DNA from 3 places in the Sulfitobacter sp. 1A13679 genome. Region 3 is predicted to be linked to each of the others. Evidence: riboswitches for the same ligand, from Rfam matches in the RefSeq annotation. Region 3 holds a riboswitch; each other region holds the start of a gene.
What was found. A riboswitch is a leader RNA that binds a small molecule or an ion and turns the genes downstream of it on or off. The one in region 3 is predicted to bind thiamine pyrophosphate.
Positions count from the first base shown of each region.

Region 1: linked by a shared signal. The riboswitch ahead of thiB (thiamine ABC transporter substrate binding subunit) and the one ahead of thiC (phosphomethylpyrimidine synthase ThiC) in region 3 are both predicted to bind thiamine pyrophosphate.
Region 2: linked by a shared signal. The riboswitch ahead of thiD (bifunctional hydroxymethylpyrimidine kinase/phosphomethylpyrimidine kinase) and the one ahead of thiC (phosphomethylpyrimidine synthase ThiC) in region 3 are both predicted to bind thiamine pyrophosphate.

Region 1 is NZ_JBIFFO010000003.1:181,394-186,192, forward strand. Features, by position in the region: gene ACGYLA_RS04040 (DMT family transporter) at 1-80, opposite strand, end outside; gene aroC (chorismate synthase) at 91-1,200, opposite strand; TPP riboswitch at 1,293-1,394, shown strand; gene thiB (thiamine ABC transporter substrate binding subunit) at 1,429-2,406, shown strand; gene ACGYLA_RS04055 (thiamine/thiamine pyrophosphate ABC transporter permease ThiP) at 2,382-3,938, shown strand; gene ACGYLA_RS04060 (ATP-binding cassette domain-containing protein) at 3,925-4,617, shown strand; gene ACGYLA_RS04065 (6,7-dimethyl-8-ribityllumazine synthase) at 4,614-4,799, opposite strand, start outside.
Region 2 is NZ_JBIFFO010000015.1:100,642-105,440, forward strand. Features, by position in the region: gene ACGYLA_RS13115 (thiamine phosphate synthase) at 1-208, opposite strand, end outside; gene ACGYLA_RS13120 (thiazole synthase) at 205-966, opposite strand; gene thiS (sulfur carrier protein ThiS) at 970-1,167, opposite strand; gene ACGYLA_RS13130 (FAD-dependent oxidoreductase) at 1,157-2,137, opposite strand; gene thiD (bifunctional hydroxymethylpyrimidine kinase/phosphomethylpyrimidine kinase) at 2,130-2,933, opposite strand; TPP riboswitch at 3,001-3,097, opposite strand; gene ACGYLA_RS13140 (error-prone DNA polymerase) at 3,209-4,799, opposite strand, start outside.
Region 3 is NZ_JBIFFO010000032.1:799-5,597, reverse strand. Features, by position in the region: gene ACGYLA_RS18380 (sensor histidine kinase KdpD) at 1-39, shown strand, start outside; partial or broken gene ACGYLA_RS18375 (ATP-binding protein) at 111-311, shown strand; gene thiC (phosphomethylpyrimidine synthase ThiC) at 685-2,484, opposite strand; TPP riboswitch at 2,578-2,699, opposite strand; gene ACGYLA_RS18365 (Fe(3+) ABC transporter substrate-binding protein) at 3,287-4,303, opposite strand; partial or broken gene ACGYLA_RS18360 (IS5/IS1182 family transposase) at 4,534-4,689, shown strand.

The DNA of each region.
Region 1 (4,799 bases), on a different contig from region 3:
ATGCAGGTGAAAAGCAGGATCGCCGTGATTTTCAGTCCGACACCAAGGGCGGGGCGGGCGGAGAAATCATCGACTTTCATGCTTTGATCCTCACGCCTCGGGGCCAATTATGCCGCGGTTCTGGCCAATCTGTCCGCGATGCAGCAGCAGGTGATCCAGCAGCACGCAGGCCATCATCGCCTCGCCCACCGGCACTGCGCGGATGCCGACGCAGGGATCGTGGCGGCCCTTGGTGATGATCTCGGTCTCTTCGCCCTGTTTCGTGATCGTGCGCCGCGTGGTCAGGATGCTGGAGGTCGGCTTCACCGCGAAACGCAGCACCACATCCTGCCCGGTGCTGATCCCGCCCAAGATGCCGCCCGCATGGTTCGAGGAATATTCCGGCCCATCGGGCCCCATGGTGATCTCATCGGCGTTCAATTCGCCCGTCAGCATCGCCGCCGACATGCCCTCGCCGATCTCCACACCTTTGACGGCATTGATGCTCATCATCGCGGCGGCCAGATCGGTGTCGAGCTTACCATAGACCGGCGCGCCGAGGCCCGCGGGCACGCCGCGCGCCGTCACCTCGATGATCGCGCCGACGCTGCTGCCCGATTTGCGCAGCCCGTCGAGGTAGTCGGCCCAGTCCGCCGCTGCTTTGGCATCCGGCACCCAAAAGGGGTTTTGGTCGATCTGGTCCCAGTCAAAGGCATCGCGGTCGATCTTATGCGGCCCCATCTGCACCATGTAGCTGGTGATCTGAAGCTCCGGCGCCAGCGCCTTGATCGCCTCACGCGCCAGACCGCCCGCCGCCACCCGCGCGGCGGTCTCCCGGGCCGAGGAACGGCCACCCCCGCGATAGTCGCGGATGCCGTATTTCTGGAAATAGGTGATGTCGGCGTGGCCGGGGCGGAACTTGTCCTTGATGTCGCCGTAGTCTTTGGAGCGTTGATCGGTGTTCTCGATCATCAGCTGCACGGGCGTGCCGGTGGTGACCCCTTCGAAGGTGCCCGACAGGATCCGGACCTCATCCGCCTCACGCCGCTGCGTGGTGTATTTGTTCTGGCCCGGTTTGCGCTTGTCGAGCCACTGCTGGATCATGCCTTCGTCAATCGGCACGCCGGGTGGGCAGCCGTCGATGGTCGCCCCAAGGGCGGGCCCGTGGCTCTCGCCCCATGTGGTGACCCGGTAAAGATGGCCAAAGCTGTTGATCGACATGGGCGGACCTCCTGTTGTCAAACCCTTAGCCGGGGCAGCGCCCTGCCTCAAGGGGATTTGCCTTGCCAATTGTGCAGGTCCGATCTACCCCTGACGCTACCTCGGGGGGCCTTTGGGCTGAGATGTGCATGCTGTGCGGACCCGTTGAACCTGAACCGGTTAACACCGGCGGAGGGAAGGTCAGGACAGACATCCACCTTTTACCTTTCGCCGCAAAAGGAGGATGCGATGAAGTATCTTACACTTGCTGCGGGCGTCATGGGCGCATCAGCCGCATGGGCCGAGACGCCTGAATTGACGGTCTATACCTACGACAGTTTCGTCACCGAATGGGGGCCGGGCCCGGCCATCGAAGAGGGGTTCGAGGCCGACTGCGGCTGCGATCTGAAATTCGTCGGCATGGGCGACGGTGCGGCCTTGCTGGCGCGGCTCAAGCTGGAAGGCGCGCGGTCTGACGCGGATATCGTGCTGGGACTGGACACCAGCCTCGTCGCCGCCGCGAAAGAGACCGATCTGTTCGCGCCGAGCGGTTTGCAGGCCGACTATGACCTGCCGATCACTTGGGAAGACGAGGTCTTCGTGCCCTATGACTGGGGCTACTTCGCCTTTGTCCACGGCACCGATCTGGGCGCGCCGGGTAATTTCAAAGCGCTGGCCGAAAGCGATCTGAAAATCGTGATCCAAGACCCGCGCTCTTCGACGCCCGGCTTGGGGCTGCTGATGTGGGTCAAAGCGGCCTATGGAGACGCCGCGCCGGAGGTTTGGGCGGGGCTGGCCGACAATGTCGTGACCGTGACCAAAGGGTGGTCCGAAGCCTACGGCCTCTTCCTCGAAGGCGAGGCTGACATGGTGCTGAGCTACACCACCTCTCCGGCCTATCACCTGATCGCGGAGGAGGACGACAGCAAGACCGCGGCGCTGTTCGACGAGGGCCATTACATGCAGATCGAAGTGGCGGGGAAGCTTGCCGGGTCGGATCAGCCGGAACTGGCGGATCGGTTCTTGCAATACCTCGTCTCTGATGCCGCGCAATCGGTGCTGCCGACGACCAACTGGATGTATCCCGCGGTCACGCCCGAAGGCGGGCTGCCCGCAGGGTTCGAGGGCATGATCCAGCCCGACAAGGCGCTGTTGGTGCCGAACGGCGAGGTCCCCGCGCTCCGGGAGGAGGCTTTGGACGAATGGCTGACCGCGCTGTCGCGTTAAGCGGCAAAACGGGGCTTTTCGCCGCCGCGCTGGTGGCGGGGCTGATCCTTGCCGCTTTGGTCGCCGTCTTCGCGGCGGCGGATGTGGGCGCAGGGCTTGGCCCGGCGGATTGGGCGGCGGTGCGGTTTACCGCGACACAGGCGGTTTGGTCGGCGGTGCTTTCGGTGCTGCTGGCCGTGCCGGTGGCGCGGGCACTGGCGCGGCGGCGGTTTTGGGGGCGCGGCGCGCTGATCACGCTGCTGGGCGCGCCCTTCATTCTGCCGGTGATCGTGGCGGTGCTGGGGCTGCTGACGGTCTTTGGCCGGTCGGGGGTACTGAACCAATTTGGCGCGGCTCTGGGCCTGCCGCCGGTGTCGATCTACGGGCTGCATGGCGTGGTTCTGGCGCATGTCTTCTTTAACCTGCCGCTGGCGACGCGGCTTTTGCTGCAAGGCTGGCAGAGCATCCCTTCTGAGCGGTTTCGGCTTGCTGGGCAGCTGCAGATGACGCCGCGTGCGTTGTTTCTGGCGCTGGAATGGCCGATGCTGCGGCAGGTGCTGCCCGGCGTGGCGGCGCTGATTTTCGTGATTTGCCTGACCAGTTTCGCCGTGGCGCTGACGCTGGGCGGTGGGCCGCGGGCGACGACGATTGAATTGGCGATCTATCAGGCCTTTCGGTTTGACTTTGATCTGGGGCGTGCCGCGCTTCTGTCCGTGGTGCAGCTTGTTCTGGCTGGCGCAGCGGCGGTGGCGGCGCTTTGGCTGATCCCGCCGATCAGCTTGGGCGGCGGGTTGGACCGCCCCCTGCGCCGCTGGGATGCGCGGGGGGGCGTGCAGCGGGCGTTGGACGGGTTGGTGATCGCGCTCGCCGCGCTGTTTTTGCTGCTGCCGCTGGGCGCCGTGGTGCTGCGCGGGCTGGCGGGGATCGCGGAACTGCCTGCCTCGGTCTGGCAGGCCACCGGGAATAGCATTCTGGTGGCGGGGTTGAGTGTGGCGGTGCTGGCCCTGCTGGCGCTGCCGATGGCAGGCTGGATCGCCACCCGGCGGCGCGGCGGGGTGGAGGCGATTGGCCTGATGGGGCTTGCGGCCTCTCCGCTGATGATTGGCACGGGGTGGTTCATCCTGATCAACCCTGTGCTCGACCCGGCACGGCTGAGCCTGCCGGTCACCGCCTTGGTCAACGCGCTGATGGCGCTGCCCTTCGTGCTGCGCATTCTGGTGCCGCGCCTGCGCGAGACCTTGCAGGATTATGGCCCCCTGACCCAAACCCTCGGCATGACAGGTTGGGCGCTGTGGCGGCTGCTGGTCCTGCCGCGTCTGCGCCCGCAATTGGGCTTTGCCGCCGGGCTGACGGGGGCGCTGTCGGTGGGGGATCTCGGCGTGATCGCGCTTTTCGCCGATCAGGAACGTGCGACGCTGCCCTTGCAGATGTATCGTCTGATGGGCGCCTACCGGATGGAGGCCGCGGCGGGCGCAGCGCTGCTTTTGCTGGTCTTGGCGCTGGCGGTGTTTTTCATCTGCGACAAATGGGGGCGCTGGCATGCTGACGCTTGAAGACATGCGCATTGAGCGGGGCGAGTTCTCCCTCGTGGCCGATATGACACTGGCGCAGGGGCGCAACTACGCGGTGATCGGCCCCTCCGGGTCGGGCAAGTCGACCCTGCTGGCGGCAATCTGTGGGTTCGTGCCGGTGGCGGCGGGGCGGTTGTTGCGGGAGGGGGAGGAGATCACGGATCAACATCCCGGCCAGCGCGGCATGACGATGCTGTTTCAGGACAACAACCTATTCCCGCATCTCACCGTGCGGCAGAACGTCGGCCTTGGCCTGCGCCCCGACCTGCGGCTGAAAGCGGCGGATCGAGAGGCGGTCGATGCCGCCCTCGCGCGGGTGGGGCTCAGCGATCACGCCGCCAAACGCCCCGGCGCGCTGTCGGGCGGGCAGCAAAGCCGCGTGGCGCTGGCGCGGGTGCTGGTGCAGGCGCGGCCTTGGGTGCTGTTGGATGAGCCCTTTGCCGCGCTCGGCCCGGCGCTTCGGGTCGAGATGCTGGATTTGGTCCAAGACCTCGCCCGTGAGACCGGCGCGGGGCTGATCATGGTGACCCATGCCCCCGATGACGTGCGCCGCATCGCGGATGAGGTCATCTTTGTCGAAGGCGGGCGCGCACATGCGCCGGGACCGGCGGCGGAATTGCTCGACAACCCGCCCCCGGCCCTGCGGGCCTATCTCGGCTAGGCGGCGGAAATTTTTGAAATTTCCGCGCCGTTTTCTTTTGAAGAAAACGTCTCCAGCGCTTGGGTCATGCCAAGGGCGGCCTGCGCGGCCTCGCGGCCCTTGGTGACGAAATGATCGCGGTAGATCGCGTTGTGATGATCCGTTTCCTGATAGTGGTGCGGCGTGAGCGAGACCGAAAGCAC
Region 2 (4,799 bases), on a different contig from region 3:
CCAGTTCAATCGCCAGTTGCCAGTGGTCATTCACCACCAGCAGTGCGCCGTGCTGGCGGCAGAGGTTGAGCGCGGTGATGATCTCGGCCCGCAGCACCTCTTCGGGCGCGTCCTTGACGCGCAGTTGCACCAGCTTCACGCCCAGGGGCACGGCCCGCGCGACCCATGCGGCACTATCGAAGACGGGGTAGAAACGCGGCAAGCTCATAGCCAAGCCTTTCCGATCACGGGGGTGGAGGGCACGGCCATGTCGCGCTGGCCCATGGGGCCGGAGGCGGCGGCAAGCGCGCCCGCGCGGCAGGCCAGTGCAAAGGCTTCGGCCATGGCGGCGGGGTCTGCGGCCTCGGCCACGGCGGTGTTCAGCAGTACCGCGTCGAACCCCATCTCCAACGCCTGTGCCGCATGGCTGGGCAGGCCGAGACCTGCATCGATCACCATCGCCACATCGGGAAAGGCCGCCCGCAGGCTGCGCAGCCCGTGCAGGTTGTTCAGCCCCAGCCCCGAGCCAATCGGCGCGCCCCATGGCATCAGCACCCGGCAGCCCGCATCGACCAGCCGCGCGGCCAGCACCTGATCCTCGGTGGTATAGGGGAAGACCTCGAACCCATCGGCGCAGAGCGCCTCGGCAGCCTCGACCAGCCCGAAGGGGTCAGGTTGCAGCGTGTCGGCATGGCCGATGACCTCGAGCTTGATCCAATTGGTGCCGAAATACTCCCGCGCCATCTGCGCCGTGGTGATCGCCTCGCGCGCCGAATGGCAGCCGGCGGTGTTGGGCAGCAGATGCACGCCCAAGCCGCGCACCATGTCCCAAAACGCCTGTCCCGCGCCTTGTTCGCGGCGCAGCGAAACCGTGGCGACCGGCGCGGCGCTTTGGCGAAAGGCGGCCTCCATCACCGCGGGCGAGGGGTAGCGCGCGGTGCCCAGCATCAGCGGCAGGGGCAGGGTGGTGCCGTAGAAATCGCGCATCACTCAGCCCCCCTGCATGGCGCTGAGCACTTCGAGCCGGTCGCCGTCGCTCAGCATGGTCTCGCCCCGCGCGCCTGCGGGAACGAAACTGCCGTTGAGGGCGGTGGCGACTTTTGCCTCGCCCCAGCCCAGCTCTGCCAATGCCGCGTCAAGCTGGGAGGCCGCGACCTCACGCGTCTCGCCGTTCACTTCAATCTTCACGGAATAAATCCCCCGTTGTCGCTGTTGCCAGAAAGCCCGCGGCCTGTTCGGCCAAGGCGGGCGCCATGAGAAAGCCGTGCCGGAACAATCCGTTCAGATGCAGCACCGCCCCGCGCTGTACGATGCCGGGCAGGTTGTCGGCGAAAGCCGGGCGCAGGTCGGCGCCCATCTCGATGATCTCGCCCTCGGCAAAGCGCGGGTCGAGCGCATAGGCGGCTGAGAGCAGTTCCAGCGCCGAGCGGGCGGTCATGCCGCTGCGGCTGGCGCTTTCGATCTGGGTCGCGCCCAGCATGTAGATGCCTTGCCCGCGCGGCACGACGTAAAGCGGGTGGCGCGGGTGCAGCAGGCGGATCGGGCGGGTGAGGGTGACATCAGGGGCGCGCAGCAGGATCATCTCGCCGCGCACGGCACGCAAACCGGGCAGAGCGTCGCGGGCCACCATGCCGCGGCAGTCGATCACCGGGCCTGTGACCTCCGAAGGGGTGAGGGCCGTGGTCTCAACCGTCACGCCCTCGGCGGCCAGCGCATGGGTCAGGTCTTGCAGCGCTTGGCGCGGGTTCAGATGCGCTTCCTCGGCAAAGAACAACCCGCGGCGATGGCGCCCGGCGAGGTCCGGCTCACAGGCCGCGATGGCTTCGGCGTCGCAGTCGCTGTGGCCTTCGGTGCGGGCGGCGAAACGCTGCAATTCCGCGCGGTCCCGCTCGGGGGCGAGGACCAGCGTGCCCCGATGGGTGACTTCCGTGATCTCCCCCCATAGCGCCGCGGCACGCCGCCCATGGGTCACCACAGCAGGCTCGCTCAGCGCGCCTTCGCAAAAGGGGGCGAGCATGCCGCCCGCCCACCACGAACAGCCATGCGGCCCGGGTGGGCCTTTGCGGTCGACGAGCCGGGCCCGCAGCCCCTGCGCCAGACAGGCCCGCGCGGCCCAAAGCCCTGCCACGCCCGCGCCGATGATGGTGACATCACTCATGGGGCCAAACGCCGTGAAAATGATGGACCGGCCCGTGGCCATGGCCGATGTTGAGGGCGTCCGCCGCGGCAATGGCGCGTTGCAGATAGCTATGGGCGGCCTCCACCGCCTGCGGCAGCGGCTGGCCCCGCGCCAGACCGGCGGCAATGGCGGCAGAGAGCGTGCAGCCGGTGCCGTGGGTGTTCGCCGTCTGCTGGCGGGGCGCGGAAAGGCGGAGGGTGTCGGCCTCGGAAATCAGCAGATCGACGCAGGTCTCGCCCTTGCCATGGCCGCCCTTCATCAGCACCGCGCGGGGGCCGAGCGACAGCAGCGCGCGGCCCTGCACGAGCATGGTGGCCTCGTCGGTGGCTTCTTCTGTGTCCAGCAGCCGTGCGGCCTCGGGCAGGTTCGGTGTCAGCACATGGGCGCGGGGCAGCATCCGGTCGCGCAGGGTTTCCACCGCTTCGGCAGAGAGCAGCGCATCGCCGGATTTCGCCACCATCACCGGGTCGAGCACAACGGGCGCGGGGCAGTCTGCCAACCCCTCGGCCACGGCGGAGATCGTGGCCGGGTCGCCCAACATGCCGATCTTAACCGCGCCGATGGCCAGATCGTCAAAGACCGCCGCCATCTGCGCGCGGATCATCGCAGGAGCGATCATGGCGACCGCGGTGACGGCGCGGGTGTTCTGGGCGGTTACGGCGGTGAGCACGCTGGCCCCATAGACGCCAAGCGCGCTAAAGGTCTTGAGATCGGCCTGAATCCCCGCTCCGCCGCCGCTGTCGGAGCCCGCAATCGTCAGTGCTTGAAACGCCATTCGGCCCCCCATTCGTTAGATGGGTCGAGGGCATGGAGATACGGGGTAAACGAGCGCCCAGATGGGGCTGATGCTTGCTTCCGTTCCCTACGCCGGTACGACCCGGATCAGGTTCGATGGGTCGGTTTTCACCTCTCAGCCTTGCGGCACCCCAACGGATTTCCGGCAGGCTAGCGAGGGGCGTTCATAGGGTCAACAGGGGATCGTTTATTTATTGGTTTGCGTTTTATATCATTTAGTTGCGGCGCGTATCTCATGCATTGCATGAGGATTTGTTAATGAAAATCCCGCGATTTGGGGATCACCTTGGCATCGCGCGGGTGGCCGTGCATGGCCACCTGACCGGGCAGCGGATGGGTCGGGTGATCGCCGCGCGTCGTGATGCCGGGCATCGGTGCCTCCGACAGCGCCGCCAGCCGGTCAGAGCGGTTCTCAAGCCGCTCGGCCACCACGTGTATCACCCGCCCGTCGGTCTGCACGCGCCCCTCCACGACCAGAAGCCGCGACGACATGATCGTGGGGCGGTAGAGCTTGAACATGTTTGGCCAGATCACGAGGTTGGCGACGCCAAACTCATCCTCCAGCGTGATGAAACAGACCCCCTTGGCGCTGCCGGGTTTCTGGCGCACCAGCACCAGCCCCGCCAGCTTTACCCGCCGCCCGTGGCCCATGCGCGAAAGGTCCCGGGCCGAGGAGAACCCCTGCGCGGCGAGGCTCCCGCGGTAGAAGGACATCGGATGCGCCTTCAGCGACAGGCGCAGCGTCTGGTAATCGGCGACCACCTGCTCGGCCTTCGGCATCACCGGCAGATGCACCTCCGGCTCCGGGCCGCGGGCCGAGGCTTCGACATGGTCGAAGATCGGCAAGGCGGGCGCGTCGCGCAGCCCTTGGGCCTGCCAGAGCGCTTGGCGCCGGTCGATCCCCATGCTGCGCATCGTGTCGGCGGCGGCAAGCTGGCGGATCGCCTTGGCATCGAGGCCTGCGCGGGTCTTGAGATCTTCGACATCCGCGTAAGGCGCGTCGCGCCGGTCCATGATCCGCGCGCCGGCCTTTTCCTGCAGCCCGTCTACCATGCGCAGCCCCAGCCGCAGGGCGAAACCGTCCCCACAAGGCTCCAGCGTGCAGTTCCAGTCCGAGAGGTTCACGTCGACATCGCGCACCTCGACCTGATGCTCGCGGGCGTCGCGCACGATCTGCGCCGGCGCGTAGAAGCCCATCGGCTGCGAGTTCAAGAGCGCGCAGGCAAAGGCCGCCGGGTAGTGGCATTTCATCCAACTTGAGACATAGACCAGCTTGGCGAAGCTTGCGGCATGGCTCTCGGGAAAGCCGTATTCGCCGAAGCCCTTGATCTGGTCGAAACAGCGCTGCGCGAAGACCGGATCGTAGCCGCGTTTGGTCATGCGGCCCACCATCTTGTCCTGCAGCTTCTCGATCGTCCCGCGCGAGCGGAAGGTGGCCATGGCCTTGCGCAGCTCGTTGGCCTCGGCGGGGGAGAACCGCGCCGCGTCGATGGAGATTTTCATCGCCTGTTCCTGAAAGATCGGCACGCCCAGCGTCCGGCTGAGGATGCTGAACAACTCGTCCTGCGGATAGGCCGGGCCGGGGGCGGGGTAGACGACGCTCTCCAACCCCTGACGGCGGCGCAGGTAGGGGTGGACCATGTCGCCCTGAATGGGGCCGGGGCGGACGATGGCGACTTCGATCACCAGATCATAGAAGACGCGGGGGCGCAGTTTTGGCAGCATGGCCATCTGCGCGCGGCTTTCCACCTGAAAGACACCAAGGCTGTCGCCGCGGCAGAGCATGTCGTAGGTCGGTCGCCCCGTGGCGTCGTCCTCGTGATCCTCCACCGGCACCGTGGCCAGT
Region 3 (4,799 bases):
TTTTGGATTGAGTTCGATCTCCTACCCGAAAACTCCTAAACCCAAGCAAAAGCATGATCTGAAGGCGTCACTTCGCCTTACCTCGCGCCTCCCGGTGAGCGTGGGAAGCTGCGGTTCGCTTGTGCCGCCTCGGCTTCCTGGTCCTCGACTGATTCGGCTATATCCTCTTCGCACAGACCGGCGGCCAGCTGCTGTACTACCTCGTCAGTCGTCTTTACGAGCGCACGTCCATCATCGTGACGAACCTCGACTTCGCTGAGTGGCCATCGGTCTTCGGAGACGCCAAGATGACGAAAGCGCTACTCGATCGCCATAAAGCCCCAATCTCTGCATCGAAACGGCCTACGCCCAGATCAATGGACCAGTAACCTCGGGCCCGTTAACGTGACAACACCCTGGCAATTCGTGTAAGTTTTCCCCGATCGCGCGGCGGGGCGAGCACACGAGTTCCGCGCCGCGTGACAAGCGTAATCTGTGACCGTGAATCCGCCGCCCTTGTCCCAAGCTTGATAACCTGCTGTTCAACCGCTGCGCTTTCGCACCAAGGCGCCAACATACCGCCCGCAAAGCGCGCAAGGCTGCGCGACCCCCGATTGTCGCCGAGCTCAAAAACCGCACGTCTGCTCCATGTCGCGCCAGCTCAATGGCAGAGACCAGCCCGGCAAGACTGCCCCGCGGTTATTATCACTCGTCAGACACATCAACCGGCATGTATAGGTTGCCGCCGTTGCGGAACTTTTGAGCCATTGCCTCCATCCCATCTTTGTGCGCTTCGGCCCGGATGTCATGGCTGATCCGCATGGAGCAGAATTTCGGCCCGCACATCGAACAGAAATGTGCCACCTTATGCGCCTCTTTCGGCAGCGTTTGATCATGAAAGTCACGCGCGGTTTCCGGGTCCAGCGAAAGGTTGAATTGATCCTCCCAACGGAACTCAAACCGGGCGCGGGACAAGGCATCGTCGCGCCGTTGTGCACCGGGCAGCCCTTTGGCCAAATCGGCAGCGTGAGCGGCGATTTTGTAGGTGACAACGCCAATTTTGACATCGTCACGGTCTGGCAGGCCAAGATGCTCTTTTGGGGTCACGTAACACAGCATTGCACATCCGAACCAACCAATCATCGCAGCGCCGATACCAGAGGTGATATGATCATACCCCGGCGCAATATCGGTCGTTAGTGGTCCAAGTGTGTAGAACGGCGCCTCGTGGCAGCACTCAAGCTGCTTGTCCATGTTTTCCTTGATCTTGTGCATGGCCACGTGGCCCGGCCCTTCAATCATCACCTGACAATCCTTGGCCCAAGCGACCTTCGTCAACTCGCCCAATGTTTCGAGCTCAGCAAATTGCGCTTCGTCATTGGCGTCTGCAACCGACCCCGGGCGCAGGCCATCGCCAAGACTGAACGATACATCATAGGCGCGGCAGATATCGCAAATCTCGTCGAAATTCTCGTACAGAAAGCTTTCCTTGTGGTGATGCAGGCACCATTTTGCCATGATAGCCCCCCCGCGCGACACAATCCCCGTCACTCGGTTCACCGTCATTGGCACCATATGCAAACGCACGCCCGCATGAATGGTGAAGTAATCCACCCCCTGTTCGGCCTGTTCAATCAATGTGTCGCGGAAGACCTCCCATGTGAGATCCTCGGCAATTCCGTTAACCTTTTCCAGCGCTTGATAAATTGGCACGGTCCCAATGGGCACAGGGCTGTTCCGGATAATCCATTCGCGCGTGTTATGGATGTTGCGACCGGTCGAAAGGTCCATGACCGTATCGGCCCCCCAGCGGATTGCCCAGACAAGCTTGTCCACTTCTTCTTCCATCGAAGATGTGACGGCAGACGTGCCCATATTGGCATTGATCTTCACTAGAAAATTGCGACCGATAATCATCGGTTCAATCTCTGGGTGGTTGATATTGGCGGGAATAATCGCCCGGCCGGCGGCGATTTCACCTCGCACAAACTCGGGCGTTACATAGTCTGGAATGTTTGCGCCAAAGTCATTGCCATCGCGCGGCGCAGATACCGCTTCACGCAACTGGTTTTCGCGAATGGCCACAAACTCCATTTCGGGCGTGACAATACCTGCCCGGGCATAGGCCAGTTGCGTTACCGCCTTGCCCTCTTTTGCACGATAGGGTTGCTGTTGCACCGGAAATTCAGGTGTCAAGCGATCACCCTGCACAAAGCCATTATCAGCGTCCTGCGTGTTCCGCCCCTGATAGGATTCGACGTCGCCGCGTCTGATGATCCAGTTTCGGCGCAAAACGGGCAAGCCATGTCTGATGTCGGTCAGATGGTTTGAATCGGTATATGGACCAGAACTGTCATAGACTGGCAGCGGCGGTTCACCTGCGGTCGGGTGAACCGAAATCTCGCGCAGGGGCACACGAATTTCGGGATATAGACTGCCTTTCACATAGATTTTGCGCGATGCAGGCAATTCACCTGTTGTGACTTTAGGATTCGGAATATTCATGGCGTGCTCCTCAAGTTGATAACTCAAAAAGACACAGACGATTTTTGGCTTGGAAACGGGCGCATGCCCCTGTCTGGCCACGCACCCAGTTCGGGAGGGGCGACCAATGCTTCCTACGCCAGTATCAACTGGGTCAGGTTCAAAGGGTCGCGACACTACAGCCTTGCTGTCAGTCGCCTCTCAGTCCCTCAGTTGGGACTCCCCTGCGTAAGATGTACGTATCTAATAGATTTCAGAAGAGCAAGGGCAGCCGATAAGGTACCGTCAGTGGCGAAGCCATTGCTGAAGGCATTTGATTGGCCGATATCCGCTCCGATCTTTGGTACTTTTACGGATGGTTGGCGTCGTGGGGCGCCTCTGACGGGCGGCCGAAGTGTGTTGTCACGTTAACTCGCCGAGTTTGCAAGCTCTCGCTTTCGGAAAGGCAAATGGCTGTTCTCTGCGCGGTTATTCAGCCCCTTGATCAACGTTCGGCATGCCACCTTGAAATGTCGGCGAGTTAACGTGACAATAGTTCCGGGATCTGGTGGATCGAATTGACGATGAATGAGGTGTCCTTAGATTTTGTAGATACTTACTTGGCAATTTGGGAACCGAGTAGAAGCGCGGATTCAGCCGCACAATCGGTTTAGGACGAGTTCAAGCGGAACTATGTAGCGCAGGTTTTTCATCCTAGCGACGGTCAGCTAGATGGCCGAGCGGCTCGGGTCGCGCCCTTTACGGTACCGGGATCGGCGATGATCGAAGCTAAAATAAAAGGCGGGCTCGAAAGCCCGCCTTCTGCGTTACTTGATGTGAAGTCTTATTCCCAGCCAACCGTGTCAAAGATTTTCTGCGCGGTGCCGATGTTCTCGGCCACGTCCGACAGGTTCACCTCGTCGGCTTTGAACTCACCCAACTGCTTTACGCTATCAGCCAGTTCAACGCCTTCCACCGTCGGGAACTCATCGTTACCGGCCGAGAAATAGACCTGCGCCTGATCAGAGGCGAGATACTCAAGGAACTTCACAGCATTCTCACGGTTCGGCGCGTTCTTGGCCACGCCGCCGCCGGAGAGGTTCATATGCGCGCCGTTGCCTTCTTGGTCCGGCCAGATCAGGCCGATCTTGTCGATATCGGCACTCACGCCGTCCACATCGGTGCGGATCGCGCGGGCGAAATAGTAGCTGTTGGATACCGCGATGTCGCATTCACCCGAGACGATGCCGCGCAGCTGGTCGGTGTCACCGCCCTGCGGTGCGCGCGCCATGTTGTCGACCACGCCCTGTGCCCATTCGGTCGCGGCTTCTTCACCCTCGTGCGTCACGATGGCAGCCAACAGAGTCTGGTTGTAGGTGTTGGTCGAGGACCGGATGCAGACCTGACCTTTGTAGGCAGGATCGGCGAGGTCCATGTAAGTCGCGGGTGGGGTGTCCAGCGTCTCTTTGTTAAAGAAGATGATCCGCGCGCGCTGCGACAGGCCGAACCACTGGTTGTCGTCGTCTTGCAGATTGCCGGGAATGCGCTCTTCAAGCGTGTCGCTCTCCACCGCTTGCAGCAGGCCCATGTCTTTGGCGCGCTTGAGGCGGCTGGTGTCGACGGTCAGCAGCAAGTCGGCGGGGGAGTTGGCACCCTCGGCTTCCATACGGGCCAGCAGTTCGTCGGCCTTGCCTTCGATGCGGTTAATGGTGATGCCAGTTGCTTCGGTAAAGTCGGAGTAAAGGCGCTCATCGGTGTCATAGTGACGGGCGGAGTAGAGGTTCAACTCGCCATCGGCCAGCGCGGGTAGTGCCAGCGACATCAGCGCGGCGGCGGCAGTCGATGTTTTGCAGAAGGTCATATCAGGGTCCTGTTCCAGTTTGGAGTAACTTGACTGAAACAGTAAGAAACAGATTTTAGACGCCCCTGCAACCAATTCCGATAAAATCGGTCAGAAGGTCCGGCACCATTTCCCGACGCAGACCATCAGCCATTGAGCGCACCGAGAGGCCGGGCTATGAGGGCGGAACAAACATCTCGACTTGTCTGGCTGCGCAATAGGACATTCCGTGGCTGCCTAGAAGGTAGCTCCGGAAGAAGGTCGAGATGCTCTTCACGCATCTCAAGCGCACCCTCGGCCTCGGAAGGCTCTGATTACGTGGCCCATGCGGTGCAAATGACGAATTCCTGCTCGCCGCAACCGCCCAAAATCTCCGGAAATTGGTCAAGATCTTTCCTGCACCGCAGCAAACGCGAAAAGCCCTACAGGAAAGGCGCTCGCGCCGCACGTTGCAAGATTTGGCGCAGATGAGTGTCTTTCTCCCAAGGCCGGTGCAGGACGATCATTACGATGGCAT